One region of the Achromobacter sp. JUb104 genome, then DNA from elsewhere that is predicted to be linked to it. Evidence: predicted binding sites of a transcription regulator. Region 1 holds the regulator's gene; each other region holds the start of a gene.
The links. Region 1 encodes LexA, which represses DNA repair genes until DNA is damaged. Its sites were predicted from a motif close to ACTGTATNNNNATACAGT; they were not measured.
Positions count from the first base shown of each region.

Region 2: a site for LexA is predicted at 6,222-6,239, ahead of M2361_RS21755 (PA0069 family radical SAM protein). Genes of this name have one in related genera too.
Region 3: a site for LexA is predicted at 7,501-7,518, ahead of imuA (translesion DNA synthesis-associated protein ImuA). Genes of this name have one in related genera too.

Region 1 is NZ_JANUEY010000001.1:901,665-911,338, forward strand. It holds gene M2361_RS04220 (M48 family metalloprotease) at 1-205, shown strand, start outside; gene tig (trigger factor) at 370-1,680, shown strand; gene clpP (ATP-dependent Clp endopeptidase proteolytic subunit ClpP) at 1,685-2,338, shown strand; gene clpX (ATP-dependent Clp protease ATP-binding subunit ClpX) at 2,440-3,738, shown strand; gene lon (endopeptidase La) at 3,945-6,395, shown strand; gene lexA (transcriptional repressor LexA) at 6,512-7,162, opposite strand; gene M2361_RS04250 (amino acid aminotransferase) at 7,319-8,518, opposite strand; gene uvrB (excinuclease ABC subunit UvrB) at 8,595-9,674, shown strand, end outside.
Region 2 is NZ_JANUEY010000003.1:259,730-269,403, forward strand. It holds gene M2361_RS21725 (M48 family metallopeptidase) at 1-791, shown strand, start outside; gene rsgA (ribosome small subunit-dependent GTPase A) at 788-1,744, shown strand; gene M2361_RS21735 (CoA pyrophosphatase) at 1,823-2,554, opposite strand; gene rplS (50S ribosomal protein L19) at 2,678-3,058, opposite strand; gene M2361_RS21745 (DMT family transporter) at 3,278-4,150, shown strand; gene M2361_RS21750 (hypothetical protein) at 4,182-4,673, opposite strand; gene M2361_RS21755 (PA0069 family radical SAM protein) at 4,736-6,214, opposite strand; gene M2361_RS21760 (sulfate adenylyltransferase subunit 1) at 6,427-7,725, opposite strand; gene cysD (sulfate adenylyltransferase subunit CysD) at 7,765-8,673, opposite strand; gene M2361_RS21770 (phosphoadenylyl-sulfate reductase) at 8,715-9,461, opposite strand; gene M2361_RS21775 (sulfate/molybdate ABC transporter ATP-binding protein) at 9,458-9,674, opposite strand, start outside.
Region 3 is NZ_JANUEY010000001.1:1,980,640-1,990,313, forward strand. It holds gene M2361_RS08915 (hypothetical protein) at 1-381, shown strand, start outside; gene M2361_RS08920 (thiamine pyrophosphate-binding protein) at 425-2,152, shown strand; gene M2361_RS08925 (tripartite tricarboxylate transporter substrate binding protein) at 2,236-3,213, shown strand; gene M2361_RS08930 (SDR family NAD(P)-dependent oxidoreductase) at 3,215-4,009, shown strand; gene M2361_RS08935 (IclR family transcriptional regulator) at 4,104-4,913, opposite strand; gene ypfH (esterase) at 4,994-5,698, opposite strand; gene M2361_RS08945 (amino acid permease) at 5,880-7,370, shown strand; gene imuA (translesion DNA synthesis-associated protein ImuA) at 7,520-8,224, shown strand; gene M2361_RS08955 (DNA polymerase Y family protein) at 8,154-9,623, shown strand; gene M2361_RS08960 (error-prone DNA polymerase) at 9,634-9,674, shown strand, end outside.

The sequences.
Region 1 (9,674 bases):
GCAGTTCTCGCAATCGCAGGAAAGCGCGGCGGACGACTATTCGTTCGACCAGTTGCAGGCCAAGAAGCTCAATACCCGCGGTTTGGTGACGGCATTCCAGAAGCTTGCCGAGCTGGATGGCGGCAAGAGCGATATGATGAGCTCGCACCCGTCCTCGGCCAAGCGCGCTCAACACATCGAAGACCGCATCGCCAAGGCCAAATAAGGCGTCAAAGCGACGTTCGCCCTCCCTTTCCGGGCGGAAAACGGGGCGCGAGTATCCGGGCAAATCCGGGGCTCGCGCCCCTTTGCGTCAGGGTTCCGGAAGTTTCCGGTAAAATGGCGCGTTTATCCGCCCGTAATCTCATCTCTCGGAAAATAGGTCTTTTAATGCAGCCTGTGGTTGAAACCCTCTCCGGCCTGGAGCGCCGTGTTGATCTGGCCGTCTCGGTGGCCGACGTCGAAAAGGAAGTCCAGGCGCAATTGAAGCGCGTGGCTCGCACCGCCAAGGTCCCCGGCTTCCGCCCGGGTAAGGCTCCGCTCGCCATGCTCGAGCGCAGTCATGGCCCCAGCATCCGCTACGACGTGATCAACAGCCAAGTTGGCCGTGCGTTCGAACAAGCCATCGACGGCGCGAAGCTGCGCGTCGCTGGCGCCCCGAACCTGGAACCCAAGACTGAAGGCGTCACCGACGACACGCTGGCGTTTACCGCCACGTTCGAGGTGTACCCCGAAGTCGCCGTCCCGGATCTGTCGGCCCTGGCCGTCACCCGTTACGAAACCGCCGTCACCGACGCCGAAGTTCAACAAACCCTGGACGTCCTGCGCAAGCAGCGCGCCACGTTCGAAGCCCGTGAAGGCCGCGCCTCGCAAGACGGCGACCGCGTCACGCTCGACTTCGCCGGCACCATCGACGGCGTGCCGTTCGAAGGCGGCAAGGCCGAAGACTTCCCGTTCGTGCTCGGCCAAGGCCGCATGCTGCCGGAATTCGAAGAAGCCGCCCGCGGCCTGAAGGCTGGCGAAACCAAGGTCTTCGAGCTGAAGTTCCCGGACGACTACCAAGGCGTTGAAGTTGCCGGCAAGACCGCCGAATTCACCATCACCGTCAAGGAAGTGGCTGAAGGCGTCCTGCCCGAACTGAACAGCGAATTCGCCCAGTCGCTCGGCCAAGCCGAAGGCGACGTCGAAAAGCTGAAGGCTGACATCCGCAGCAACATCGAGCGCGAAGTCAAGGTCCGTTCGGCTGGCCGTACCAAGTCCAGCGTCATGGACGCCCTGGTCGAAGCCGGCAAGTTCGACGTGCCGAAGGCGCTGGTCGACAACGACGTGCAAGGCCGTGTCGCCGCTGCCCGCGAAGAGCTGAAGCAGCGTGGTATCCCCAACGCCGAGTCCGTGCCGATCCCGGCAGAAGCCTTCTCGACCGAATCCGAACGCCGTGTCCGCCTGGGCCTCTTGGTGTCGGAACTGGTCAAGCAAGCTCAACTGCAAGCCAAGCCCGAGCAAGTTCGTGCGCGCATTGAAGAATTCGCGGAAAACTACGAACAACCCGCTCAGGTTGTCAGCTATTACCTGGCTGACCGCCAGCGTCGTGCTGAAATCGAGGCTATCGTGCTGGAAGACAATGTCGTCGCGCACGTGCTGGAAAAGGCCAAGGTCACCGACGAAAAGGTGCCTTTCGATCAGTTGATGGGGATGGCGTAACACTATGCAGAGATTCACCGATTTCTATGCGGCAATGAATGGCGGGTCTTCGGTGACCCCCACCGGCCTGGGCTACATTCCCATGGTTATCGAGCAGTCGGGGCGCGGCGAGCGCGCCTACGACATCTATTCGCGTCTGCTCCGCGAACGGCTCATTTTCCTGGTGGGTCCAGTCAATGACGCAACGGCCAACTTGGTTGTGGCTCAGTTGCTGTTCCTGGAATCGGAGAATCCTGACAAGGACATTTCCCTGTACATCAACTCGCCCGGCGGGTCGGTGTACGCGGGAATGGCCATTTTCGACACCATGCAGTTCATCAAGCCGGACGTATCCACCCTGTGCACGGGCCTTGCGGCCAGCATGGGCGCGTTCCTGCTGGCGGCTGGCAAGAAGGGCAAGCGTTTCACGTTGCCCAACTCGCGGATCATGATCCACCAGCCGTCCGGTGGCGCCCAGGGCCAAGCGTCCGACATCCAGATCCAGGCTCGCGAGATCCTGGACCTGCGCGAACGTCTTAACCGGATTCTGGCCGACAACACCGGCCAGTCGATTGAGCGCATCGGCCTGGACACGGAACGTGACAACTTCATGTCCGCCGAAGATGCGGTATCGTATGGATTGGTGGACAAGGTAATGAACTCCCGTTCGGAAGGCTGACTTCCCGGTTGTTCCGAACCCGCTGCCATCAAGTTTGAGTAAGCGCATGCGCCGGACTTCATACCGGTCTGGCGCATCTTTACCTGAGATACGAAACAAATATGCCTGAAAAAAAGGGATCGGCAGACGCAAAAGTGCTGCATTGCTCGTTTTGCAATAAAAGCCAGCATGAAGTCCGCAAGCTGATCGCGGGTCCGTCGGTATTCATCTGCGATGAGTGCATAGATCTGTGCAACGACATCATCCGCGAAGAAGCGCAGGCTACCGCGCGCGCGGCGATTCGTTCCGAGCTGCCTACTCCGGCCGAAATCAAGACTTTCCTCGACCAGTACGTCATTGGGCAAAACTCGCCCAAGCGCATGCTGGCGGTGGCGGTCTACAACCATTACAAGCGCATTCGTCACGGCGAGATCAAGGGTGACGAAGTCGAACTCTCCAAGAGCAACATCATGCTGATCGGCCCCACGGGCTCCGGCAAGACGCTTTTGGCGCAGACGCTGGCGCGCATGCTGAATGTGCCTTTCGTCATGGCTGACGCCACGACGCTGACCGAAGCCGGCTATGTCGGTGAAGACGTCGAGAACATCATTCAGAAGTTGCTGCAGAACTGCAACTACGAAGTCGAGAAGGCGCAGCGCGCCATTATCTACATCGACGAAATCGACAAAATTTCCCGCAAGTCCGACAACCCGTCCATTACTCGTGATGTGTCGGGCGAGGGCGTGCAGCAGGCTTTGTTGAAGCTGATCGAAGGTACGGTCGCTTCGGTGCCCCCGCAGGGCGGCCGCAAGCATCCCAACCAGGACTTCGTCCAGGTCGACACGACCAATATCCTGTTCATCGTGGGCGGCGCCTTCGACGGGCTGGAAAAGGTCATCCGCGACCGCACCGAGAAATCGGGCATCGGTTTCTCGGCGTCGGTGCGAGCCAAGTCCGAGCGTGGCGTGGGCGAACTGTTCTCTGAAGTCGAACCCGAAGATCTGATCAAGTTTGGCTTGATCCCGGAACTCGTCGGTCGTCTGCCCGTGGTTGCCACGCTGGACGAACTGGACGAAGCTGCCCTGGTGCAGATTCTGACCGAGCCCAAGAACGCCTTGCTGAAACAGTTCCAGAAGCTGTTCGCCATGGAAGGCGCTGAACTGGACTTGCGCCCGGCGGCATTGAAGGCCATTGCTCGCAAGGCGCTCAAGCGCAAGACGGGTGCCCGGGGCTTGCGTTCGATCATCGAACAGACGCTGCTGGACACCATGTACGAGCTGCCGTCGCAAGGTAACGTCAAGCGCGTCGTCGTGGACGAGGGCGCGATTGAAGGCGAGGGCAAGCCCTTGCTGATCTACGCTGACGAAGCCGGCGAAAAGGACAAGCCCGAGCGCGGCGAAGTCCGCGACGCGGCTGCCTGATATTTCAAAAAAGCCCGTTCCTGTAACGGGTTTTTTTGCCGTAGGACTGCCCTTCGGGGCATTTTTTTTGGCCTTTAGACTATCCGGCAGCCGGGATCTTGAATTTTCGGCTATTGTTCCCATAACAGACGTAACTGACGTGGATAGCTCGGGGACACCCCGAGCACCCTGTCCCCGATACGCCGAGTCATACCGAGGAACCTCCTATGTCTGCCAGCCAGACCCTGCCTTCCGACCCGATCGACCTGCCCCTGCTCCCACTTCGTGATGTCGTGGTGTTTCCGCACATGGTCATCCCGCTGTTCGTCGGCCGTCCGCGCTCTATCCGCGCGCTCGAGGTTGCGATGGAAGCGGGCAAAAGCATCATGCTCGTGGCCCAAAAGTCCGCCGGCAAGGATGACCCCACCCCTGAAGACGTCTACGAGATCGGCTGCGTTGCAGGCATCCTGCAGATGCTCAAGCTGCCCGACGGTACCGTAAAGGTGCTGGTCGAAGGCACCCAGCGTGCCCGCATCAGCAGCATCGAGGATGCCGATTCGCATTTCACCTGCCAGGTGACGCCTATCGAGCCGGACGCCATGCAAGGCTCCGAGACCGAGGCCCTGCGCCGCGCGATCGTCGCCCAGTTCGAACAGTACGTAAAGCTCAACAAGAAGATCCCCCCGGAGATCCTGACCTCGTTGGCTGGCATCGATGATGCGGGCCGCCTGGCTGATACGATCGCCGCACATCTTCCGCTGAAGCTCGAGCAAAAGCAAAAGATGCTCGAGATCGTCGGCACGTCCGAGCGCCTTGAAGGTCTGCTTACCCAGCTCGAAACCGAAATCGACATCCTTCAAGTCGAAAAGCGGATTCGTGGCCGTGTGAAGAAGCAGATGGAAAAGAGCCAGCGCGACTACTACCTGAATGAGCAGGTCAAGGCCATTCAGAAAGAGTTGGGCGAGGGCGAAGAAGGCGCGGACATCGAAGAGCTTGAAAAGAAGATCATCGCTGCCCACATGCCTAAAGAGGCGCGCAAAAAGGCCGATGCCGAGCTCAAGAAACTCAAGCTCATGTCGCCGATGTCTGCCGAAGCCACGGTGGTGCGCAACTACATCGATACGCTTATCAACCTCCCCTGGAGGAAGAAGAGCAAGATCAACAACTCGATCTCCAACGCCGAGACGGTGCTGGACAACGACCATTACGGTCTGGAAAAGGTCAAGGAACGCATCCTTGAATATCTTGCCGTTCAACAGCGCGTTGACAAGGTAAAGGCGCCGATCCTGTGCCTGGTTGGCCCTCCTGGTGTGGGCAAGACCTCGCTGGGGCAGTCCATCGCGAAGGCCACGAACCGCAAGTTCGTGCGCATGGCGCTGGGCGGTGTGCGTGACGAAGCCGAGATCCGTGGCCATCGTCGTACGTACATCGGCTCGATGCCGGGCAAGATCGTTCAGAACATGTCGAAGGTCGGCGTGCGCAATCCTCTGTTCCTGCTTGATGAAATCGACAAGCTGGGCATGGATTTCCGTGGCGATCCCTCGTCGGCCCTGCTCGAAGTGCTGGACCCGGAACAGAACCACACGTTCCAGGACCACTACATCGAAGTCGACTTCGACCTGTCCGACGTCATGTTCGTGGCCACCAGCAACACGCTGAATATCCCGCCGGCCCTGTTGGACCGTATGGAAGTGATCCGGCTCTCCGGTTATACGGAAGAGGAAAAGATCCATATCGCCCGCGACCATCTGCTGCCCAAGCTGATGCAGAACAACGGCGTGAAAGACAGCGAGCTGACCGTTGACGACAGCGCATTGCGCGACATCGTGCGCTACTACACCCGGGAAGCCGGTGTGCGGGCGCTTGAACGCGAAGTGGGCAAGATCTGCCGCAAGGTCATCAAGCAATTGCTGACCCAGAATGATCGCGCCAAGGCCGAAGGCAAAACCCTTGAGGTGAAGCCGGTCAACGTTACGGGCGACAACCTGAGTGATTATCTGGGTGTGCGCCGCTACACGTTCGGTATGGCCGAGAAGGAAAACCAGATCGGCCAGGTGACCGGACTTGCCTGGACGGAAGTGGGTGGCGACTTGCTGACCATCGAAGTCGCAGACATGCCTGGTAAGGGTGTCATCCAGCGCACGGGTTCGCTCGGCGACGTGATGAAGGAATCCGTTGAGGCTGCGCGCACGGTGGTACGTTCACGGGCGCGTCGTCTGGGCTTTGCCGACAGCGTCTTCGAAAAGCACGACATGCACGTGCACGTGCCGGAAGGCGCGACGCCGAAGGACGGTCCGTCCGCCGGTATCGCGATCACCACGGCCATGGTTTCGGCGTTGTCGCGCATTCCCGTGCGCGCCGATGTCGCCATGACCGGTGAGATCACGCTGCGCGGTGAGGTGTTGCCGATCGGCGGCTTGAAGGAAAAGTTGCTTGCGGCTCATCGCGGCGGCATCAAGACGGTCTTGATTCCGGAGGAAAACGTCAAGGATTTGGCGGAGATCCCGGACAACGTCAAAAACCATCTTGAGATCGTCCCGGTCCGCTGGATCGACAAGGTGCTGGAGCTGGCCTTGGAGCGTCTGCCTGAGCCGTTGTCAGAGGAAGAGGCCGTGAAGGAGCCGCTGGTGGCCAAACCGGCGGAACCCGGTTCAACCGACCCCGTCCTTAAGCACTGATTGCTTGCTTGGATTTGGCCGCTCTTAGATGTAGAAGAGGGCGGCCAAATAAAAACCCCGTCACGTTCTGAACGTGGCGGGGTTTTTTATTGCGCAGACGAATGCGTGTCGCTTGCTTAATGCAATGCGTGCGTACGAATCAAGCCGACTGCAATTCCTTCCAGCGCAAATTCCTGGTCGGCTTCGACCACGATGGTTTGAAAGTCTGGGTTTTCAGGCAGAAGCTCGATATGACCGTTAATGCGCTGCAGGCGCTTGACCGTGACCTCATCGCCAATGCGGGCCACCACAATCTGGCCGTTGCGGGCTTCGGACGCTTTCTTAACGGCGAGTAAGTCGCCTTCAAGGATCCCGGCGTCGCGCATGCTCATGCCGCGCACCTTCAGCAGGTAGTCGGGCGTTTGCGCGAACAGGTGCGGGTCAACGCCAACTTCACGTTCCACGTGCTCTGCCGCAAGAATAGGGCTGCCTGCCGCTACGCGCCCTACCAATGGCAGCAGTAATTGCGACAGTGAGGGCAGGGGTGAAGACGTTTGTGCAGGCGATGACCCACCATCTTTCAGGCGTATGCCACGCGAAGCGCCAGCGGTGAGTTCGATGGCGCCCTTGCGGGCCAGTGCTTTGAGGTGGTCTTCCGCGGCGTTGGGCGAGCGGAAACCCAAGGCCTGGGCAATTTCAGCGCGCGTCGGTGGGAACCCCGTACGCGTGACGGTTTGCCGGATAAGGTCCAGAATTTGTTGCTGGCGATCTGTAAGTTTGCTGGCCATGGCGATGATCCGGTGCGAGCGGACTGTACATATATACAGCGCCATTCTGGGGGACGCAGCGCAAAAAAGCAAGCTGGTGCCTGGCGGAATGCAAAACGGAGCCCGAGGGCTCCGTTTTGTCACGCACGGGTCGCAAGGACCCGCTGGCGGGCGAGGTTACAGCACAGCGGCGATGCCGGCAGCGACCTTGTCAATGTTGCCGCTATTCAGTGCGGCAACGCAGATGCGGCCGCTGGACACGGCGTAAACGCCATGTTCTTCGCGCAGGCGGTCGACTTGCGCCGAGGTCAGGCCCGAATACGAGAACATGCCACGCTGTTCCAGAACAAAGCTGAAGTCCTGCTTGCCGCCGTGTTCCTTGATTTTCTCGACCAACTGCTTGCGCATCAGGCGGATGCGGTCGCGCATGCCGGCGAGTTCTTCTTCCCACATGGCGAAGAGCTCAGGGGTGTTCAGAACCGTCGACACCACCGTGCCACCGTGCGTGGGCGGGTTGGAGTAGTTGGTGCGAATGACGCGCTTGAGTTGGCTCAGTACGCGAACGGCTTCGTCCTTGCTGCCAGCGACGACCGTCAGGGCGCCGACGCGCTCGCCGTACAGCGAGAACGACTTCGAGAACGACGAGCTGATGAACATGGTCATGTCCAGATCGGCGAACATGCGCACGACGGCAGCGTCTTCGGTCAGACCTTCGCCAAAGCCCTGATAGGCGATGTCGAGGAACGGAACCAGGTTGTTTTCTTTTACTACCGCAGCGATTTGCTTCCACTGTTCGGTCGTGGGGTCCACGCCGGTGGGGTTGTGGCAGCATGCGTGCAGCACAACGACGGTCTGCGCCGGGGCTGCCTTTAGATCGGCCAGCATGGCTTCGAAATTCAGGCCGCGGGTGGTGGCGTCGTAGTACGAGTACGTGCCAACTTCAAAGCCGGCGCGTTCGAACAGCGCGCGGTGGTTTTCCCAGCTGGGATTGCTGATCAGCACCTTGGAGGTGGGCAGCAGTTGGCGCAGGAAATCAGCGCCGATCTTCAGTGCGCCGGTGCCGCCCAGTGCTTGGGTGGTCAGGACGCGCCCGGCCGCGGCCAGCGAGGAGTCTTTGCCCAACAGCAGCGCTTGCGCACCCTGGTTGTAGCCGGCGATGCCTTCAATAGGCAGATAGCCGCGAGCGGCGGCGGCTTCAATGCGGGCGGTTTCGGCCTTGCGAACGGCGCCCAACAGGGGGATCCGTCCCTGATCGTCGTAGTACACGCCCACGCCCAGGTTGACTTTACCCGGGCGCGTATCCGCGTTGAATTGTTCGTTCAGACCAAGAATGGGGTCGCGCGGCGCGAGTTCGACGGAATCGAAAAGGTTGCTCATGGGCTTCTGATGAGGATGGGTGGACGCAGTACGAGGTGCTGTGGATAATGGGGGGTTTACCCTGGAACAGTCTAGCATGCCAAACAGCCCAATAGACCCAAGCGGCGCGGGAGATCTGGCTCAGAATCCCGCTACGGATTCTGTGGTGCCGGCAGCGTCTGAGGCCGTGCCTGGAACCAGCGTCGAACCCCGCGTCGAACCCCGTTTCGTCGAGTATCCAGGCAGCCCGTACCAGTTGTTCCAACCCTATCCCCCAGCAGGCGACCAGCCCGCCGCCATTGACGGCTTGCAGCAAGGGATAGAAGACGGCCTGATGTTCCAGACGCTTCTAGGCGTTACGGGCTCGGGCAAGACCTACACCATGGCCAACGTGATCGCCCGCTTGGGGCGTCCCGCGTTGGTGCTGGCACCGAACAAGACGCTCGCGGCACAGTTGTACGCGGAAATGCGCGAGTTCTTTCCAAAGAACGCGGTCGAGTACTTCGTTTCCTACTACGACTACTACCAGCCCGAGGCCTATGTGCCGACGCGCGATCTGTTTATTGAGAAGGATTCGTCCATCAATGAACACATCGAGCAAATGCGGCTGTCGGCCACCAAGAGCCTGCTCGAGCGGCGGGATACGATCATCGTGGGGACCGTGTCGTGCATCTACGGTATCGGTAACCCGGGCGACTACCACGCGATGGTGCTGATTCTGCGCAGCGGGGATCAGATCTCGCGGCGGGAAATCCTGGCGCGCCTGGTGGCGATGCAATATACGCGCAATGACGCTGAATTCACCCGTGGCGTATTCCGGGTGCGAGGCGAGTCCATCGATATTTTCCCTGCGGAAAGCGCGGAGTTGGCGCTGCGCCTGACGCTGTTTGATGACGAGATCGAAAGCCTGGAGCTTTTTGATCCGCTGACCGGCCGCATCCGCCAGAAGTTGCCCCGTTTCACCGTATACCCCGGTTCGCACTATGTAACCCCCCGCGATACGGTGTTGCGTGCGATTGAAACCATCAAGGAAGAACTGCGCGAACGGGTGAAGCGGTTTGTCGACGACGGCCATCTTGTCGAGGCGCAACGCCTCGAACAACGGACGCGGTTCGACCTGGAAATGTTGCAGGAACTGGGCTTCTGCAAGGGCATCGAAAATTACTCCCGCCATCTG
Region 2 (9,674 bases), on a different contig from region 1:
TGGGCCTGCCGCTGGCCGCCGCCGTGCTGTGGCTGATGGGCAGCGCGGGCGCCTACTGGTGGGTGTGGGCCTGGGCGCTGTGGACCGTATTCAACCTGGCGCTGCTGATCGTCTACCCGATGTTCATCGCCCCGCTCTTCAATAAATTCACGCCGCTGTCCGACCCGGAACTGGCCGGCCGCATCCAACGCCTGGCGCAGCGCTGCGGCTTTGCGTTGAATGGCCTGTTCGTGATGGACGGCTCGCGCCGCTCCGCGCACGGCAATGCTTATTTCACCGGCTTCGGGCGCTCGCGCCGCATTGTGTTCTTCGACACCCTGCTTGCCCGCCTGAACGGCGATGAAATCGAAGCCGTGCTGGCGCACGAATTGGGCCACTTCGCCAAGCGCCACATCATCAAGCGCGTGCTCTTCAGCTTCGGCGCCGCGCTGGCTTTCTTCGCCATCCTGGGCTGGGTGTCCCAGCAACCCTGGTTCTATGTGGACCTAGGCGTGATGCCCCAACTGGGCGGCCGCAACGACGCCATGGCGCTGTTGCTGTTCTTCCTGGTCATTCCCGTTTTTACTTTCATGTTCACGCCGTTGGCCAGTTGGTACTCCCGTCGCGACGAATTCGAGGCGGACCGCTATGCGGCCGAGCAGAGTTCGCCGGCGCATTTGGTGTCCGCTCTGGTCAAACTCTATGACGACAACGCTGCTACGCTGACTCCCGACCCTGTGCATTCCGCCTTCTACGACAGCCATCCCCCCGCCGCCGAGCGCATCCGCCACCTGATGGCGACTGCCGCATGAGCAACACCCGCAATTCCAGGAACGGCGCCACGGCCCCGCCATCCGAAGCCGTAGGCGACCAGATCGACGGCCGCATCATCGCCGCGCACGGGCGCCACTACACGGTGGAGCTTGCCGATGGTTCCCTGCGCAAGTGCTTTCCGCGCGGCAAGAAAGCCGGCGCTGCCGTTGGCGACCGCGTGCGCATCGCCCCGCAAGGCAAGGATGAAGGCGCCATTGACGCCATCCTGCCGCGCAGCAACCTGCTGTATCGGTCAGACGAAATGCGCTCCAAGCAGTTCGCCTCGAACGTCGACCAGTTGTTGATCGTGATCGCGGTGCAACCGACGTTCTCGGACGACTTGACCGGGCGCGCCCTGGCTGGCGCCTGGAGCGCCGGCATTTCGCCGCTGATCGTCTTGAACAAGACCGACCTGACGGAAGAACTGCCGGCCGCGCGCGCGCGTCTGGCGCCGATCGCCGCGCTGGGCGTGCCGGTGGTCGAACTCAGCGCGCTGGAACCAGAGAAGGTGCATACCTTGCTGGCCCCGCGCCTGGCCGGCCGCACCAACCTGCTGCTGGGCCAAAGCGGCATGGGCAAGTCCACCCTGCTCAATGCCCTGATACCCGACGCTCGCGCCGCCACGCGCGAACACTCCACCGCGCTGGACATGGGCAAGCACACCACGACCAGCACGCGGCTCTACCATTTGCCCGACCCGGGCGGCGATCTGATCGATTCGCCGGGGTTCCAGGCATTTGGCTTGCAGCACCTGACGCGCGACGACATCATCCGTGGCTTCCCGGAATTTACGCAGCCCATCGAGGAATGCCGGTTCTACAACTGCACGCATCGGCGTGAGCCCGGATGCGGCGTGGTTGCCGCTTTGCAGGCAGGCAAGATCAACCCGCTGCGCTATGCGTTGTACGAACGTATTCTGGAAGAGAATCTGGCAGGCCAGCAGCGCTACTGATACGCCCCATCTCCAAACAAAAGACGGCCCGAAACGGCCGTCTTTTTTTGCATGGTTTGGGGTTGCAAGCCAGGTTTTTCAGCCAGGCTGCAAGCCATTGCGCAACAGGTGATAAAGATTGCGCAGCATGCCTGCCGTGGCGCCCCAAATGAAGTGCTTGCCGTACGGCATGCCGTAATAATTGCGCACGCGACCGTCATCAAGGCGGGCTTCATACAGCCGATGGTTGGCCGGATCCATCAGAAAGGACAGCGGCACTTCGAACACTTCGGCCACCTCGAAAGCGTCGGGCGCCAGCTCAAAGCCCGGACGCACCAGCGACACCACCGGAATGATCGAAAAACCGGTTGCCGTCAGGTAAGGCGGCATGCTGCCCAACACTTCGACATGGTCGGCGGGCAAGCCCGTTTCCTCTTGCGCTTCGCGCAAGGCGGCGGCAACGGGCGTCGAATCACTGGTCTCGATGCGGCCACCCGGAAAGCTGATCTGCCCGGCATGGTCATGCAGGTGCGCCGCGCGCTGGGTCAGCATGATGTGCACGCCGTTGTCACGGGTGACCAACGGGATCAGCACGGCGGCAGGCACTGGCGTGCCTTCGCGCCCGGGATAGCGCAGGTCGTTGTCGCGAGAAAGCTCCAGCGTCCAGGTGGACGGCTGGGTCAGTGTGCCCCGCAGGCGATGCGGGGTCAGCAGGCTGGCGGGCACGGCCGGCAAGGACTCGTTGGCCACCACCCACGGTTGCGTCGCCGGATCGAAGCCGGGACGCGCCAGCGGCCGTCGGGGCCGCGCGGAATACGAGGAATCAGACATACGGCTTTGCAAAAAGAAAAAGGCACCCTCGCAGGTGCCTTTTTAACCCGGAAACCTGTGCCGGACGGAAACGCTGAATGGCGCGAACGTCCGACACTGGAAGGGCCGTGTGCCGATAAGCGATCAAGCCGCCGAGGCTTGCTTGCTGACCAGCTTTTCCTTGATACGTGCCGACTTGCCCGAGCGGTTGCGCAGGTAGTACAGCTTGGCGCGGCGCACGTCGCCGCGGCGCTTGACTTCGATGCCGGCGATTTGCGGCGAGTACAGCTGGAACGTACGTTCCACGGCTTCACCCGACGAAATCTTGCGCACGGTGAACGCGGAGTTCAGGCCGCGATTGCGCTTGGCGATAACAACGCCTTCGAAGGCCTGCACGCGCTTGCGGGTGCCTTCAACGACGTTCACGCTCACGATGACGGTGTCACCAGGAGCAAATTCAGGCTTGGCTTGGCCGCCGGTCAGACGGGCAATTTCTTCCTGTTCCAGGATAGCGATAAGGTTCATGAGAACTCCTAGATCATCATGTCTTTGCGGGCTAAAAATTTTTGCCGTGCGATTTTTACCGATGTTGTTACTCGTGCCGCAAGCAGAGGATGAGATTTGGCAAACCAATGATTCTACACCAAAAGTTCTGTCAGCCGTCGAGTAGAATGGCGCCCTTCCCCTGGCTTGCTGTACCCTTGCCACTTCTGTAACAAACACGTCATCTGACGCTGTTCCCTCATGTCGTATACGTCCCTGATATTGGTCGTCCTGGCGGCGATGGCCCACGCTACGTGGAACCTGCTTGCCAAGCGCGCGGCCATGGTGGGCGCGCCTTTCGTGTTTGCCTACGGGCTATGCGCATCGGTGCTCTATGCCCCATGGGTGATCTGGGTGCTGATACACGACGGCATGAGCTGGACCTGGCCCGTCGTGGGCGCCATCCTGACATCCAGCCTGTTGCATCTGGGCTACAGCCTGTGCCTGCAACGCGGCTATCAGGTGGCTGACTTGTCCGTGGTGTACCCCATTGCGCGAGGCACCGGCCCGCTACTGTCCACGACAGGGGCCTTCCTGCTGCTGGGCGAACCGGCCACCAGCACCGGCATTATCGGCATGCTGTGCGTGGTCATTGGAGTGCTGCTGATCGCCACCCAGGGCCGGCTGACCATCTTCAAGCAGGCGCAAGCCTGGGTTGGCGTGCGCTGGGGCGTGGTGATCGGCCTGTTCATTGCCGCCTACACCGTGGTGGATGCCTATGGCGTCAAGGTGCTGCTGATCAGCCCCGTGCTGTTCGATTGGTTCACCTGCGTTACCCGAACCGCGATGATGACGCCCCACATGCTGAGCCGGCGCGCTCAAGCCTGGGAATCCATGCGCGGGCACTGGCATCTGGCCTTGGCCGTGGGCCTGCTGTCTCCGCTGGGATACATCCTGGTGCTGTACGCCTTGCGCAACGGCGCGCCCTTGAGCCTGGTGGCGCCTGCCCGCGAAATGTCGATGATGCTTGGCACCCTGGCCGGCATGTTCCTGCTGCGCGAAAAGGTAGGCCCGGGTCGTTTGGCCGGCTGCCTTGCCATTCTGGTGGGCGTGGTCCTGCTGGGTTCCAGCTGATTGCGTTGCGGCTGGGACGGGCTCTGACTGCTTAAAAGCCAGCGGCCGCCCCCAGCCACATCAGGCCGGGGATGATTGCACCCCACGCCAGCACCATCACCACGTCCAACACCATCGCCTTCATGGTCACTTGGGAAGTCACCGGCTCTACCGTGGCGTTGCCCAGGCTGCGCTCGCGCTCGGCGGCCGGAGCGGTGGGAGCCGCTGCTGGTGCAGCGACGGGACGAATGACAGGCATCGAAACTGCCGCGGGCGAGGCCACGGGCACCGACATGGGAACCGACACGGCCTGCCCCACCAGCGAGCCCTCTTCAACCGGCGCGGGCGGAAACGGCCAGCGTGCCGGCGCGGTGCCCGACCGACTGCGGTCGCGTCGTTCGCCCCCAGCCGATGCGGTCGTCCACGGCATGGCAAGCCCCGTCAGCTTGGCGCAAACGGCACGGGCGCGATGAGCCCCGCGGCGCAGTGGGTTCAGCGAGACGACAAGCTCGTCGGACAAAACGGAAAAATCAGCGGTGTTCATAAGAACTCCTTGAAGAAATGATTCCACGCCGCCGCAGCGGCCGACACGGCGACGAGCCGCGATCAATCGAACAGCGACAACTGGCCAGCCGCCAACGCGCGCAATTGGCGCTCGCCGCGCCCATAGGCGCCGCTGACGGCAGGCAAACCGCCAGAATGGGGGACCCCTGAAGACGCTTGCGCGCCAACCGGGGATAGGAAATCGGAAGAAGAGGTGGCGCCTGAAGACCTGGCATCCAAAGAGGTGGCCCCGGAAGACGCCCCGCCCGAGCCGGCCGCAAGGCCCGCCGCGAACAGCGATGGCGTGCCGCCTGCCATCAACGGGGGCTGGAAGCGATCGCAATCCAGCGCCAGTCGGTGGCGGTTCAGCCCCAGTTTGCGGGTGGCAACGGCAAAGCGCTGACGCAGCAAGTCTGCCCAGATGCCTGTACCGCGCATCCGCGAACCGAAGTTCGGGTCATTGCGGCGGCCATTGCGCAGGTCTTCTATGCGATGCAACACGCGCTGGGCGCGGTCGGGGTAATGGGCGTTGAGCCAGTCTTCGAACAGGGTCTTGACCTCCCAGGGCAGGCGCAAGACGGTGTAGCTGGCGTAATGCGCACCTGCCGCCTTGGACTCCTGGAGGATGTGTTCCATGGATTCGTCGTTGATGAACGGAATGACCGGCGCCACCAGCACCCCCACCGGCACGCCGGCATCCGTCAGGCTGCGCACGGCTTCCAGCCGCCGCCAGGGCGCCGCGGCGCGCGGTTCCAGCGTGCGGGCCATGCCGGCGTCCAGCGTGGTGATGCTGATGTAGACCACCACCAGATTCTGTTCCGCCAGCGCCGCCAGCAGGTCCAGGTCACGCGCCACCAGCGCGTTCTTCGTCACGATGGTTACCGGGTGCCGGGTTTCCAGCATCAGTTCGAGCATGCCGCGCGTCAGGCGCCAGTCGCGTTCGATGGGCTGGTAGGCGTCGGTAGCAGAACCGATATTGATGGGCGACGGCTTATAGCCAGGGCGCGCGAGCTCGGCGCGCAAGGCCTCGACGGCGTTGGCCTTGGCTACCAGGCGGGTTTCAAAGTCCAACCCCGGCGACATGCCCAGGTACGAATGCGTGGGCCGCGCGTAGCAATACACGCAACCGTGCTCGCAACCCCGGTAAGGGTTGACCGCAACGTCGAAGGGGATATCGGGGGAATCATTGCGCGACAGCATCTTGCGGGCTTCTTCCGCGGTTACCGTCGTCTTGGGAGCGGGCGGCTCAAGGCGCGTATCGGGCAGGATGGGAATGACCGTCGTGCCGCGCAAGGAGCCAGAGCCGGCTGCGGAGGAATGGGCGGACGCGCTTTTGGGAGAATCGTCGGAGAAATTATCAGGGACGGATTCGACGAAATCCGCTGGCAGGCCGGAACCGGACCAGCCGTCATCGACCTGCACACGGCCATCGCGCTGAAAGCGATGCCGAACATTAGTAACCGCACCCCGACCGCGCAAGGCGGCGGGGGCGGCAGCCGGGGACCCAGAACCGGCGGGAAAAGAATGATCGGTGCGTGCCATAAAAACTACTGTACAAAAACACAGTGGTTTTGACAAGCACCAAAAGCCTTTTCGTAAGACAGCCCCACTTTACCGCAAGACGCGGAGCGCGTCTGAACAAATCGATTTCACCAGGCGATATCGCCTGGAAACCCGCACCAGCATTACGTTTGGAAGAAATACAACACCAAAAAAAGGGCTGAAAATTCGTTGTTTTCCAGCCCAATCCTGGCCTAACGCAACATGCCCGCCGCCGCGGTCTGATGCGTGGCTTCGTCGATCAAAATAAAGGCGCCGGTGGCCGGAACATCGGCATAGCGATCCACTGCCAAGGCCTCGCGCGTGGTGAAGGTCACGCGACCAATGTCGTTCATCTGCAAGGTGCCTTCGGTGTTCTCCACTTCCTGCAATTCGTGGATGTCGCGATGCGACAGCACCGCGCGAATCTTCGCCGACGTCAGTCGCGTGCCCGACTTCAACAGATACTTGCGTGCCGGATTCAAGGCTTGCGCATCCAGCCAGCAGAGCTCGGCTTCGAACTCGCGCGTCACTTGCGCGGGCGCGGCCGTGTGCACGATCACGTCGCCGCGCGACACGTCCACATCACGGTCCAACACCAGCGTGACGGAATCGCCTGCCACCGCCTCATCCAACACGCGGTCAAACACGCGCACCTCGCGAACCACCGCCGTCACACCCGACGGCTGCACGGTGACCGCATCGCCCGCGCGCAGCACGCCGCTGGCCACGCGCCCCGCGTAGCCGCGAAAGTCTTCCTTCTGATCGCCACCGTGCCGCGCCACCCATTGCACCGGAAAGCGCAGCGGCAACGCGCGCCCGTCGCTGGCAAGATCCAACGATTCCAGCAACGCCAGCAAGGGCTGGCCTTCGTACCAAGGCGTCTTGGGCGACAGCGTCACCACGTTGTCGCCATTGAGCGCCGACAGCGGCAGCACATCAAAATGCGCAATGCCCAGTTTGGTGGCCAGGTCCGCATACGCATCGCGGATGCGGTCGAACACGGCGCGGTCCCAATCCACCAGGTCCATCTTGTTCACCGCCACCACAATGTGGCGGATGCCCAGCAGCCGCGCAATCGTGCTGTGCCGCTTGGTCTGCGCCAGCAGCTTGCCGTCGGCCGCGCGCGTGGCGTCGATGAGTATCACCGCCACATCCGCCGTCGATGCGCCCGTCACCATGTTGCGGGTGTACTGCTCGTGGCCCGGCGCATCCGCGATGATGAACTTGCGCGCGGGCGTGGAGAAATAGCGGTAGGCCACGTCGATGGTGATGCCCTGCTCGCGCTCGGCTTCCAGGCCGTCGGTCAGCAGCGAAAAGTCGATGCCGTCGCCCGCCACCCGCTTGTGCTTGGCGCGCGAGATGGCATCCAACTGGTCGGCGAACACGCCTTTGCTGTCGTAAAGCAGACGGCCGATCAAGGTGGACTTGCCGTCATCGACGGAGCCCGCCGTGATCAAGCGCAGCACGCCCGTGCCGGCGCCGGAAAGAAAAGAATCGTTCAGTGCGTTCATGTGCGTCCCCTGCCGCCGGCCGCAGCCGGCGTTGTGCATTCAGAAATAGCCTTCCTTCTTGCGGCGCTCCATCGAGGCCTCGGAAGTCTGGTCGTCCATGCGCGTGGCGCCGCGCTCGGTGATGTCGGTCACCGCCGTCTCGGCGATGATGGCGTAGGTGTCGGCGGCGTCGGAGGCCACCGGGCAGGTGCACGAGATATCGCCCACCGTGCGAAAGCGCACCGGCAAGCGCTCGACCTGTTCGCCATCTTGCGGCGGTGTCAGACGGGTCACGGGCACCAGCAAGCCCTTTCTGCGCACCACCTCGCGTTCGTGGCTGTAGTAGATGGACGGCAGCGCCAATTGCTCGCGCTGGATATATTGCCAGACGTCCAGCTCGGTCCAGTTCGAGATCGGGAACACGCGCATGTTCTCGCCACGATGCACGCGGGTGTTGAACAGGTTCCACAATTCGGGGCGCTGGGCCTTGGGATCCCATTGGCCGAATTCGTCGCGGAACGAAAAGATGCGTTCCTTGGCACGCGCCTTTTCTTCATCGCGCCTCGCGCCGCCGATGCAGGCGTCAAAGCCGAATTCCTCGATCGCTTCCAGCAGCGTCACCGCCTGGGCCGCGTTGCGGGAATCCGTTTCGCGCCGCAACACCACGCTGCCGCGCTTGATCGAATCTTCAACGCTGCGCACGATCAGGGTCTCGCCCAGTTCCGCCGCGCGCTGGTCCCGAAAGGCGATGACTTCATCGAAGTTGTGGCCGGTATCGATGTGCATGAGCGGGAACGGGAAGCGCCCCGGGCGGAAGGCCTTTTCGGCCAGGCGCAGCAGCACCACCGAATCTTTGCCGCCCGAGAACAGCAGCACGGGCTTTTCGCTTTCGGCGGCCACCTCGCGCATGATGAAAATGGCTTCGGATTCCAGCCAATCCAGGTGGCTGCGTTGGATCACAGCGGACATAGGTTATTCCCCTAAAACAGATTGTGAATTCATGGATGGCGTCACTCGCCGCGCGCCACGATGTCGATGACGCGGTTACCCGCATGCAGGCCGCATTCCTTGGAGTCCGACGACTCCCACCACCAACGCCCCGCGCGCACGTCCTCGCCCGGCCGGATGGCGCGCGTACAGGGCTCGCACCCGATGGACGGGTAACCCTGGTCGTGCAAGGGGTTGTAGGGCACGCCCAGCGCGCGGATCACGGCCCAGACCTCGTCCTCGCTCCACTCGGCCAGCGGGTTGAACTTGTAGAGGCCGAACACCGGGTCCTGTTCTTCCAGTGGCAATTCGCCACGGGTGGTGGATTGCTGGCGGCGCTGCCCGGTAATCCAGGCGCCGCGCCCCGCCAGCGCGCGCTTGAGCGGTTCGACCTTGCGGATCTGGCAACAGGCTTTGCGTAGGTCGACGCTTTCATAGAACGCATACGCGCCATGCGCCGCAACGTGCTGCTCCACCGCCGCCGCATCCGGCCGGTACACCGTGACATCGCGCCCATAGCGCGCACGCACGGCGTCCAGCACGCCCAGCGTTTCGGCGTGAAGGCGGCCGGTGTCCAGCGTGAACACTTCCAGGTCCAGGCCCGAGTCGTAGATGGCGTGCGTCAGCAGCATGTCTTCGGCCGCCAGCGACGAGGCCAGCGCGGCGTCGGGATAGCGCTGCTGGACGTCGGCCAAGCGGTCGGTCAAGGTGTTCCAGCGTTCGGCCAGCGCCGCGTCCAGGTGGGAAGAAAGATCAGCAATAGTCGTCATGCTTGCACCGCAAAAATCTGGGCGCGCCGGGGACGCGCCAACAAGGTATCGCCATCGCGCAGATCCATCTGCCGGTACAGATGCTCGGGCACTTCCGCTTCGATGATGGCGTCGGAATCCTGGCGCGCCAGTTCCAGATAGGCGCTGGGGCCTGCCAGATAGGCGTGCGACAGACGCACGGCAATGCCCTCGCCGCCCGCGCGATAGCGCTCG
Region 3 (9,674 bases), 1.1 Mb from region 1:
CCCTGCGTCGTCGGCGTGGACTCGGTGTCGCTGCTGGACGAACGCGACAACGGCCTGATCGCCGTCACGGCATCGCATGGCGAGCGCCTGGCCGGGCTGCCGACCGACGGCGTCAAGGCCGCGCCCCGGCTGGTGACGTTCAACGACGCCGGCATGGGCCAGGACGGCGCGGGCGTCGGCCGCCTGCCGCTGCTGCAACAGCGCGGCATTGCGGCATTGGCGGTGTCGGCCCATAGCGCCTGCATCGGAGACGCCAGGTCCTGCTACGACGAGGGCGTGATTTCCTGCGCGAACGCGCGCGCCCGCGAACTGGGCTGCCGTGTCGGCACGCCCTTGAAAACGTTTATCGACGCTCTCTTGAACGGGCGCGTCAATCAATAGAAACGATCACTACAACAATCACTAAAACGAGGAGCACATCCGCATGTCGGAAAAACTGGAAATCACAGGCGGCGAGGCCATCGCCCGCATGTTCGCCGCGCATGACGTCGGCTTGATGTTTGGCATGGGCGGCTTTCAATTGCTGCCCTTCTACGACGCCGTGCGGCGCTTGAAGTTGAATCACAACCTGATCAACGACGAGCGCTGCGCCGTGTTCGCGGCAGACGCCTACACCAAGGTCAGCGGGCGGCCCGGCGTGTGCGACGCCACCTTGGGCCCGGGCGCCACCAACCTGGTCACCGGTCTGGCCGAAGCCTTCAACGCCGGCACGCCGCTGGTGGCGCTGGTGGGCGATTCGCACCGCCTGCATTCCTGGAAGAACATGACGCAGGAAGCGCGCCAGCTTGAAGTGCTGCGCCCTGTGGTCAAGGACGTGCTGCGCGTGGAGATGATCGAGCGCATTCCCGAGCTGGTGCGCCGCGCGTTCGCGGTGGCCACCAGCGGCCGCCCCGGCCCCGTGGTGCTGGACGTGCCCGAAGACATCGCGCACGCCATCCACGCTTTTGACGCCGACGAGTTCTATTCCAGCACCAACGCACGCCGCGCCCCCGCGTTGCGCTGCCGCCCCGCCGCCGATGACCTGGCCCAGGCGGCCAGCATGTTGGCCGGCGCCGCGCGCCCCCTGATGCTGTGCGGCGGCGGCGTGCACATCAGCGACGCCGCCTTGGCCGTTGAAGCCTTTGCGCGCCGCTTCAACATCCCCGTGGCGCACACCATGAGCGGCAAGGGCGCCATTGCTTGCAGCGACCCGCTGAACGCGGGCCTCTTCGGCCGTTACAGCCGCATCGCCAACGACCTGATCGCCAAGGCCGACTGCCTGTTCGTCGTCGGCTGCAAGCTGGGCGAAGTGGCCACCCGGCGCTATGACCTGTTGAGCGCGGGCGTGCCGGTCATTCATTTGGACATCGTGGCCGAAGAGTTCGACCGCACCACCACCCCTGCCCTGCGGCTATGGGGCGACGCGCGCGCCACACTTGAGGAATTGGGCGAACGCATGGCGGCGCAAGCGTCACAAGCCGATCGCCAGGCCTATGCGGATGAAGTCGGGCAAGCCATGCACGCCTGGCGCGAATCCGTGCAGGGCAAGCTGACGTCATCCGACAGCCCCATCGGCATGGCGCGCCTGATGCACGAGATCAACGCCACGCTGCCCGAAGACGGCATCCTGGTGGCCGACGGCGGCTTTGCCGCGCATTGGGGCGGCCTGCTGTTCGACACCAAGCGCGCGGGCCGGGGCTTCGTGCCCGACCGGGGCTTTGCCTCCATCGGCTACGGCATTCCGGGTGCGATCGGCGCCGCCGCCGCCGCGCCGGGGCGGCAGGTCGTCAGCCTGACCGGCGACGGCGGCTGCAATATGTCGCTGGGTGAATTGGAAACGGCGGTGCGCATGGGCCTGGCCTTCACGCTGGTGGTGGTGAACAACGCGGCGTCGGGCTATATCAAAGCGCTGCAACACCTGATGTACGGTGGTGGCAACTATCAATCGTCGGACCTGGTGGAAACCAACTACGCCAACGTGGCGCGCGCGCTGGGCTGCAACGGCATCCGCGTGGAAGACCCCGCCGACATCAAAGCGGCCTTGGCCAGCGCCTACGCCTGCAAGGACCGCCCCACCATCCTGGACGTCGTCGTCACGCGCGACCCGGCGCACATGTTGCCGGGCGTGGACAGCCGCGCCGCCAAGATCAAGCCGGGCGACCGCATCGCCTGATATCAGTCAGCAACGACAACGACAACGACAACGACAACAACAACGACAACACGCACAACAAACCAAAGCGAGGAGACAACACCATGAAGAGAAGAACCTGGATGAGCCTGGCGGCCGCAACGCTGGCCCTGTCGCTGACGGGCGCCGCCACGGCGCAAAGCAGCTACCCCGACCACCCTGTCCGCCTGATCGTGCCTTTTCCGCCGGGCGGCACGTCCGACGTGGTGGGCCGCATCTTTGCCGAGGCGCTGGGCAAGCAGTTGGGCCAGACGGTGGTGGTGGAAAACCGGGGCGGCGCGGGCGGCACGGTCGGCACGCGCGCGGTGGCGTCCGCCGCGCCCGACGGCTACACGCTGCTGCTGGGCACGTCCAGCACCAACGGCACCAATTCGGCGGTGTACAAGAACCTGTCGTATGACGCCGTGAAAGACTTCACCCCTGTCACGCAGATCATCCGCGTGCCGGGCGTGATTGTGGTCAACAAGAATTTCCCGGCCAAGGACTACGCGCAATTCTTCGCACTGATCAAAGGCGCGCCGGGCAAGTATTCGTATGCATCGTCGGGCAATGGCGGCGCCACGCACATGGCCATGGAGTACTACAAGTCGCTGTCGGGGCTGGACATGATGCATGTACCGTATCGCGGCACCGGCCCGGCGCTGAACGACGTCATCGCCGGCCAGGTGCCCATCTTGTGGGACACGGCGGCGTCGTCCATGGCGCACATCCAGTCAGGCAATTTGCGGGCGATCGTGGTGGCGGCCAAGACGCGCTTGCCGCAACTGCCTGATGTGCCGACCTTCGCGGAAATGGGCCTGCCTGACTACGACGCCGAAATGTGGAACGGCCTGCTTGCGCCGGCCGGTCTGCCCAAGGACGTGCTGGCCAAGCTGAGCGACGCGTCGCGCAAGGCCCTGGCTGACCCGGACGTGCAGGCCAAGTACGCGGGCGTGGGCGCCTATGTGGTGGCGGACAAGCCCGAGGAGTTTGGTGCGATGATCAACGCCGATGTGGCCAAGTGGAAGAAGGTGGCCGACTTCGCCCACATCTCGGTGCAATAGCATGAGCCAGCGCGTAAAAGACAAGGTCGCGCTGGTGTTCGGCGCGGGGTCGTCGGGGCCGGGATGGGGCAACGGCAAGGCGGCCGCCGCGCTGTATGCCTGCGAGGGCGCGCGGGTCTACGCCGTGGACGTGCGCGCGGAAGCGGCCGAGGAAACCCGGCGCGTCATCGAAGCCGAAGGCGGGCAATGCGCCGCGCTGGTGGCCGACGTGACACAGTCCGCGCAGATCCAGGCGGTGGTGGCGCGCGTGCTGGACGAAGCGGGTCGCATCGACATCCTGCACAACAATGTGGGTATCACGGAAATGGGCGGCCCCATCGAGGCCAGCGAGGAAAGCTGGCACCGCGTGCTGGACACCAACCTGACCGGCGTGTTCCTGACCTGCAAGCACGTGCTGCCCGCCATGCTGGCGCAAGGCGGCGGCAGCATCATCAATATCTCGTCGCTGGCATCCATCCAGGTCAACACCTACCCGTACACGTCCTATTACGCGGCCAAGGCGGGGCTGAATCATCTGACCCGGTCCCTGGCCGTGCGCTATGCGCCGGACAACATCCGGGTCAACGCGGTGCTGCCGGGCGTGATCGATACGCCCTTGATCTACCAGCAAATTGCCGGCCAGTTCCAGGACGTGGAAGCGATGCGCCAGCGTCGCAACGCCGCCAGCCCGATGGGCCGCATGGGCGATGCCTGGGACGTGGCGCACGCCGCGCTGTTCCTGGCCAGCGACGAAGCCAAGTACATCACCGGCGTGTGCCTGCCGGTGGATGGCGGCAAGGCCTGCGCGGGGCGCTAGCCCTTCGTGCCGCGGGGCCGGCTTTGGGGCCGGCTCCGCGGCACGTTCAGGGGCGCGCTCCGGCGCACATTCAGGGGCGTGCTCCGGCGCAAATTCAAGGACGCGGCAACAGGTCCGCCGACAGTTCGGCCGCGGCGCGTTGCAAGGCCGCCACCACGTCATGCAGGCGCGCGCCCGACAGGCGCGAGCGGATCGCCGCCACGCTCAAGGCGGCCACCACGTTCTGCTCGCGGTCCAACACTGGCACGCCCACGCCCAGCATGTCGGGAATGATGCGCCCCGGGTTCAGCGCATAGCCCTGCTTGCGGGCGGCGGCGATGTCGTCGCGCAGCATGTCGGTGGACGGCAGGTCGGGCGCGCTGGTGGCGTCGTATCGGGCCAGCACCCGCTCGATATCGTCGTTGGGCAGGAACGCCAGCAACGCCAGGCTGCCCGCCCCCACGCCCAAGGGCCGCCTGTGCCCCACTTCCAGGGTCAGGATCTTGATGGGAAAGTCGCCCGTCTTGCGGTCCACGCACACGGCTTCGTGGCCGGAACGCACCGACAGGAAACTGGTGTCGCCGGTGGATTGGGCCAGCCGCAGCACGGCGGATTCGGCGATGGCCTTGATGCCGTGGCGGCTTTCAGCGGCCAGGCCCAGGATGTAGGACTCGCGCCCCAGGCTGTACGTTTTCAGCTTGGCGTTCAGCGACAGAAAGCCTTCCTGCAACAAGGCCGCCAACATGCGATGCGCCGTGGGCGGGGTCAGGCCCAGGTCGCGCACGACGTCGCTCAAGCCCACGCCACGCGCGGGCGCGGCCCCCACGTATTTCAGCAGGCGCAGCACGCGGAAGATGCTTTGCGCGCCACCGACCGCATCGGCGGCGCGCGGCGAGGCCGGCACGGAAGAACGGGCGGTGCTCATTGGGTGCGGATCATCGGGGAGCAATTCATCAGACGGTGAGTGATGGAGATGTGAGTCATCGGGCTGTGTTCATCCCGCAATCAATGCACCGTGGTGCCATCAGGCGGCGTCTGGTTCAGCCCCAGGGCCGCTTCCCAGCTTCGCAGCGGCACGCAGGTCTGCAAGCGGACGATGGCGCGTTCGATCAGGGCGGGATGCAGTTCGTGGCCGACGTGGCTGGCGATGTCGATGGTGGAATCCCCGTGCAGCGTTTCCAGCCGGGCTTGCGCGGCCTGGATGTGGGACACGTTCATGACAGGGTCGTCGGCGCCGTGCAGCAGGTGCAGGGTGGTGAATTGCGGCGCGGCCTTCGGCAATTGCGCATAGCGGCCCGAAAACGCGATGACGCGTCCGGCCATGCCGTCGTGGGCCTGCACCAGTTCCAGCGCCATGATGGCGCCCTGCGAAAATCCCGCCACCGCGGTGTCCGACTGCAATAGATTGAAGCGCGCTTGCGCCTCGCGCACATAGGCCTCCAGGGGCGGCATGGCCGCCGCCACGCGCTCGGCGCGGTTGTCTTCGCTGATGCCGCGCACCGAAAACCACTGCCGTCCCGCGCCGCCGCCGTCAAAGGGCTCGAAGCCTTCGGGCGCCAGCACCGCCGCCATCGGGAAGGCCGCGCGCACGGCGTCGGCCAATGGCCGCAGGTTATCGGGTGACCCGCCCACACCGTGCAGCAGGATGAACAATTGGCGCACGTCGACGCCCGCCTCGGGAAGGAATTCAAGTGAACCGGTAGATGCCATGAAACTGCTCCGTGCTGGCTGGGGCCGCGGGACTGCGCCGCTGTCACAGCATTGTAAAATGCGCGGCGTTGGCGCTGGCGCCCCCCTTTGGTTCCCTGGGGATGCCCTTGCCCCTTGCTGGCAGTCCCTTGTCGCGGACCCTGCCTGAATGCCGCCGCGGCGGCCACTTTTCCCCGTTGCAATGCAAACACCGATTTCCGATTCTGGCGCCACGCCCGCCAGCCAGAATCAGCTGCACCGCGTGCTCAAGGCGCGCCACTTGACGATGATAGCGCTGGGCGGAGCCATCGGCACCGGCCTGTTCGTGGCCTCCGGCGCGGCCATTGCCGAAGCGGGCCCGGGCGGCGCCCTGCTCGTCTACCTGGTGATTGGCCTGATGGTCTACTTCATCATGACGAGCCTGGGCGAACTGGCCACCTTCATGCCGGTGTCGGGCTCGTTCTGCACCTATGCATCACGCTACGTGGACCCCGGCTTCGGCTTCGCGCTGGGGTGGAATTTCTGGGTCAGTTGGGCCACGGTCGTCGCCGTGGACGTGGTGGCCGCCCAACTGGTCATGGCCTACTGGCTGCCGGATACGCCGGGCTGGATCTGGAGCGTGGCGTTTTTAGCGCTCACCTTCGGGCTGAACGCCTTTTCGGCGCGCAGCTTCGGCGAAGCCGAATACTGGTTCGCCCTGATCAAAGTGGTGGCCGTGCTGTGCTTCATTGCCGTCGGCCTGGGCATGCTGGTGGGCATCATCCACGGCGGCGACCAGGTCGGGCTGGCGAACTGGACCATCGGCGACGCGCCCTTCGTGGGCAACGCGGCCACCTGGGTGGGCGTGGCGATGGTGGTGGCCTATTCCTTCCAGGGCACCGAACTGGTGGGCGTGGCAGCAGGCGAATCCGAAAACCCGCGCCGCAACGTGCCGCGCGCCATCAATAGCGTGTTCTGGCGCATCCTGCTGTTCTATGTGCTGGCCATTCTGATCATCGGCCTGCTGCTGCCCTATACCGACCCGCAATTGCTGCGCAACGACGTCGAAGACATCGCCGTCAGCCCCTTCACGCTGGTGTTCCAGCACGCGGGCCTGCTGTCGGCCGCCACCGTGATGAACGCGGTGATCCTGACGTCAGTGCTATCGGCCGGCAATTCGGGCATGTACGCCGCCACCCGCATGCTGTTCAACATGGCGGCCGAAGGCCAGGCCCCGGCGCTGTTCAAGCGGCTGACGTCCAAGGGCGTGCCGCTGTACGCGCTGCTGGCTACCACGGCGCTGGCCTGCCTCTGCCTGTTCAGCGTGGTGTACAGCCCGAAGGCGGTCTATATCTGGCTGCTGAATTTTGCGGGCATGACGGAATTCATCGTGTGGCTGAGCATCGCGATGAGCCATTACCGGTTTCGCCAGGGCTACGTCAGGCACGGCTACGACACGGCCGACCTGCCCTACAAGGCCGGCCTGTTTCCCTTTGGCCCGGTGCTGGCCTTTGTGCTGTGCCTGGTGGTGACGCTGGGGCAGAACTACCAGGCGTTCCTGCAAGATCGCATCGACTGGATCGGGGTGGTGTCCACGTATCTGGCCATTCCGCTGTTCCTGGCGCTGTGGATCGGGCACCGCGTGGTGAAGAAGTCGCGCTGGGTGCGCTACGGGGACATGCGCTTTTATGGGCTGGATCGGGACCACGGCTAGGCGCGGGTCCGCCGGATCAGGTCGCAAAACAGTGCACCAGGCGGCCCATGGTTGGCCCAGGGACGGGTCATAGTCGGGTCATAGCCGGCCCATAGCCGCTCAAAAGCCGCCCACAAAACGGGGCTACAATACTGTATATTCATACAGTAATGATGACCCCTGAACGCATCCATCCCGCGTTGTGGCGCGCCACCCAGTTGGCCAAAGGCGCCGCGCGCACCCTGCCCACCGGGCACGCTTCGCTTTCCGCCGAGCTGCCGGACGGCGGCTGGCCGCTGGGATCCCTGATCGAACTGCTGACCCCGCACCCCGGCGTGGGCGAAATCCGCCTGTTGCGCCCAGCGTTGGCCCAATTGGAAACGCGCCGCCCCATTGCGCTGGTGCAACCGCCGCACGTGCCCCACATCGCCAGTTGGATGAGCTGGCGGCTGGATCCCCGGCAATTGCTGTGGGTGGCCCCGCAAAAACCCGTCGATACCCTCTGGGCCACGGAACAAATCCTGAAAAACGGCAGTTGCGGCGCCCTGATCTGCTGGCTGCCGCATGTGCGCCCTGAATCCCTGCGCCGCCTGCATCTGGCGGCCCAGGCCAGCGACCTGCTCTTCATTGCCATCCGCCCGGCCAAGGCCGCGCAGAATGCCACCGCCGCCCCGTTGCGGCTGGCGCTTGCGCCGGCCCCGGGCGGCTTGTCCGTCCATATTCTGAAGCGCCGGGGGCCTGTCTGCGACACCCCGCTGTACGTGGGCCTGGAGCCCGGCGCGCTGACACCGTCTTCCCCCCACCATGCGCCTCTGGATCGCCGCCTTCCTGCGCTGCCTGCCGCTGGACGTACTACGCCCGCACTGGCCGCATGAGGAACACGCCTTCGCCGTCCTGGACCAGGAACGCGTTGCCGCCCTCACCCCCGCCGCCCGCCAGGCCGGCGTCAAGCCGGGCATGCGCCGCGCGGGCGCCGCGGCCATCGCCCCGCAGGTGGAACTCTTGCCGCGCCAGCCGCAGGCCGAAGCCGATACCCTGCACGGCGCGGCGCTGGCGCTGCTGCAATACACCCCCGAAATTGCCTTGGGCGATGCCGACACCGTGCTCTTGAACGTGGGCGCCAGCCTGATGTTCTTCGGCGGCCCGCGCGCGCTGGCCCGGCGCATACGCGCCACCTTGGACGCGCTGGATGTGCGGGTGTCCTTGGGCATGGCGCCCACCGCCCGGGGCGCCTGGCTGCTGGCGCACCGCCCGGGCCGGCGCGTGCCCCGGCGCACCCTCACCCTGCGCACGCTGACCCGCCGGCTGGACGCGCTGCCGCTGGCGCTGCTGCCCCAGACCCAGGCGCGGCTGGACTGGCTGGGCGACATCGGCTGCCACACCCTGGCCGACCTGCGCGCCCTGCCGCGCGCCGGCCTGCAACGGCGCAGCACGCCAGATCTGCTTCCCGCCCTGGACGCCGCCTACGGCCAGGCGCCGGAACTGTATCGCTGGATTGAACCGCCCAACCAGTTCTCCCGGCGCATCGAACTCATGGACTACGTCGAGCACACCGACGCCGTGCTGGCGGTGGCGCGCCGCCTGGCCGAACAACTTGGCGGGTGGCTCACCGCGCGGCAACTGGCGGTGCGGCGCGTAGTGCTCAGCATGGAACACGAACGCGGCCGCCATGCCCGCCCGCCCACCGAACTGGAACTGGCGCTGGCGCAACCGGTCTGGCAGGCGCCGCAAATCCTGCACCTGCTGCGCGAAAAGCTGAATCACGTCACGCTGGAAGCGCCCGTCATCGCCGTGTCTCTATTGGCGCCCGACACCGTTGAGCAACCCGCCGTCAGCACCACGCTGTTTCCCGAACCCGGCGGCACCGCGGCCGACCACGCCCGCCTGCTGGACCTGCTGGTGGCCCGGCTGGGCCGCGATCAGGTGCGCCACGCCCATCCCACGCCCGACCATCGCCCCGAAGCCGCGAATTCCTGGGGCGACGCGCTGGCCACCCCGCGCCCGCCCCAGCCCCTGCCCCCTTTGCTGGACCGCCCCTTCTGGCTGCTGGAAACGCCGCTGGCCCTGAAGCTGTCGGGCCATCGCCCCCAATACGGCGGCCAGCCGCTGCGGCTGGTACGGGGGCCCGAACGCATCGAAAGCGGCTGGTGGGACCCCGCCCTGACCGTGCGCGACTACTTCGTCGCCGAAGACGCGGCGGCGGCGCGCTACTGGATCTACCGCGAACGCGACGCGGAACACGCGCGCTGGTTCCTGCACGGGCTCTACGCCTGAGGCTTCGCGCATGCAAGACGACCCTTACGACGCCCCCTACGACGCCCCCGA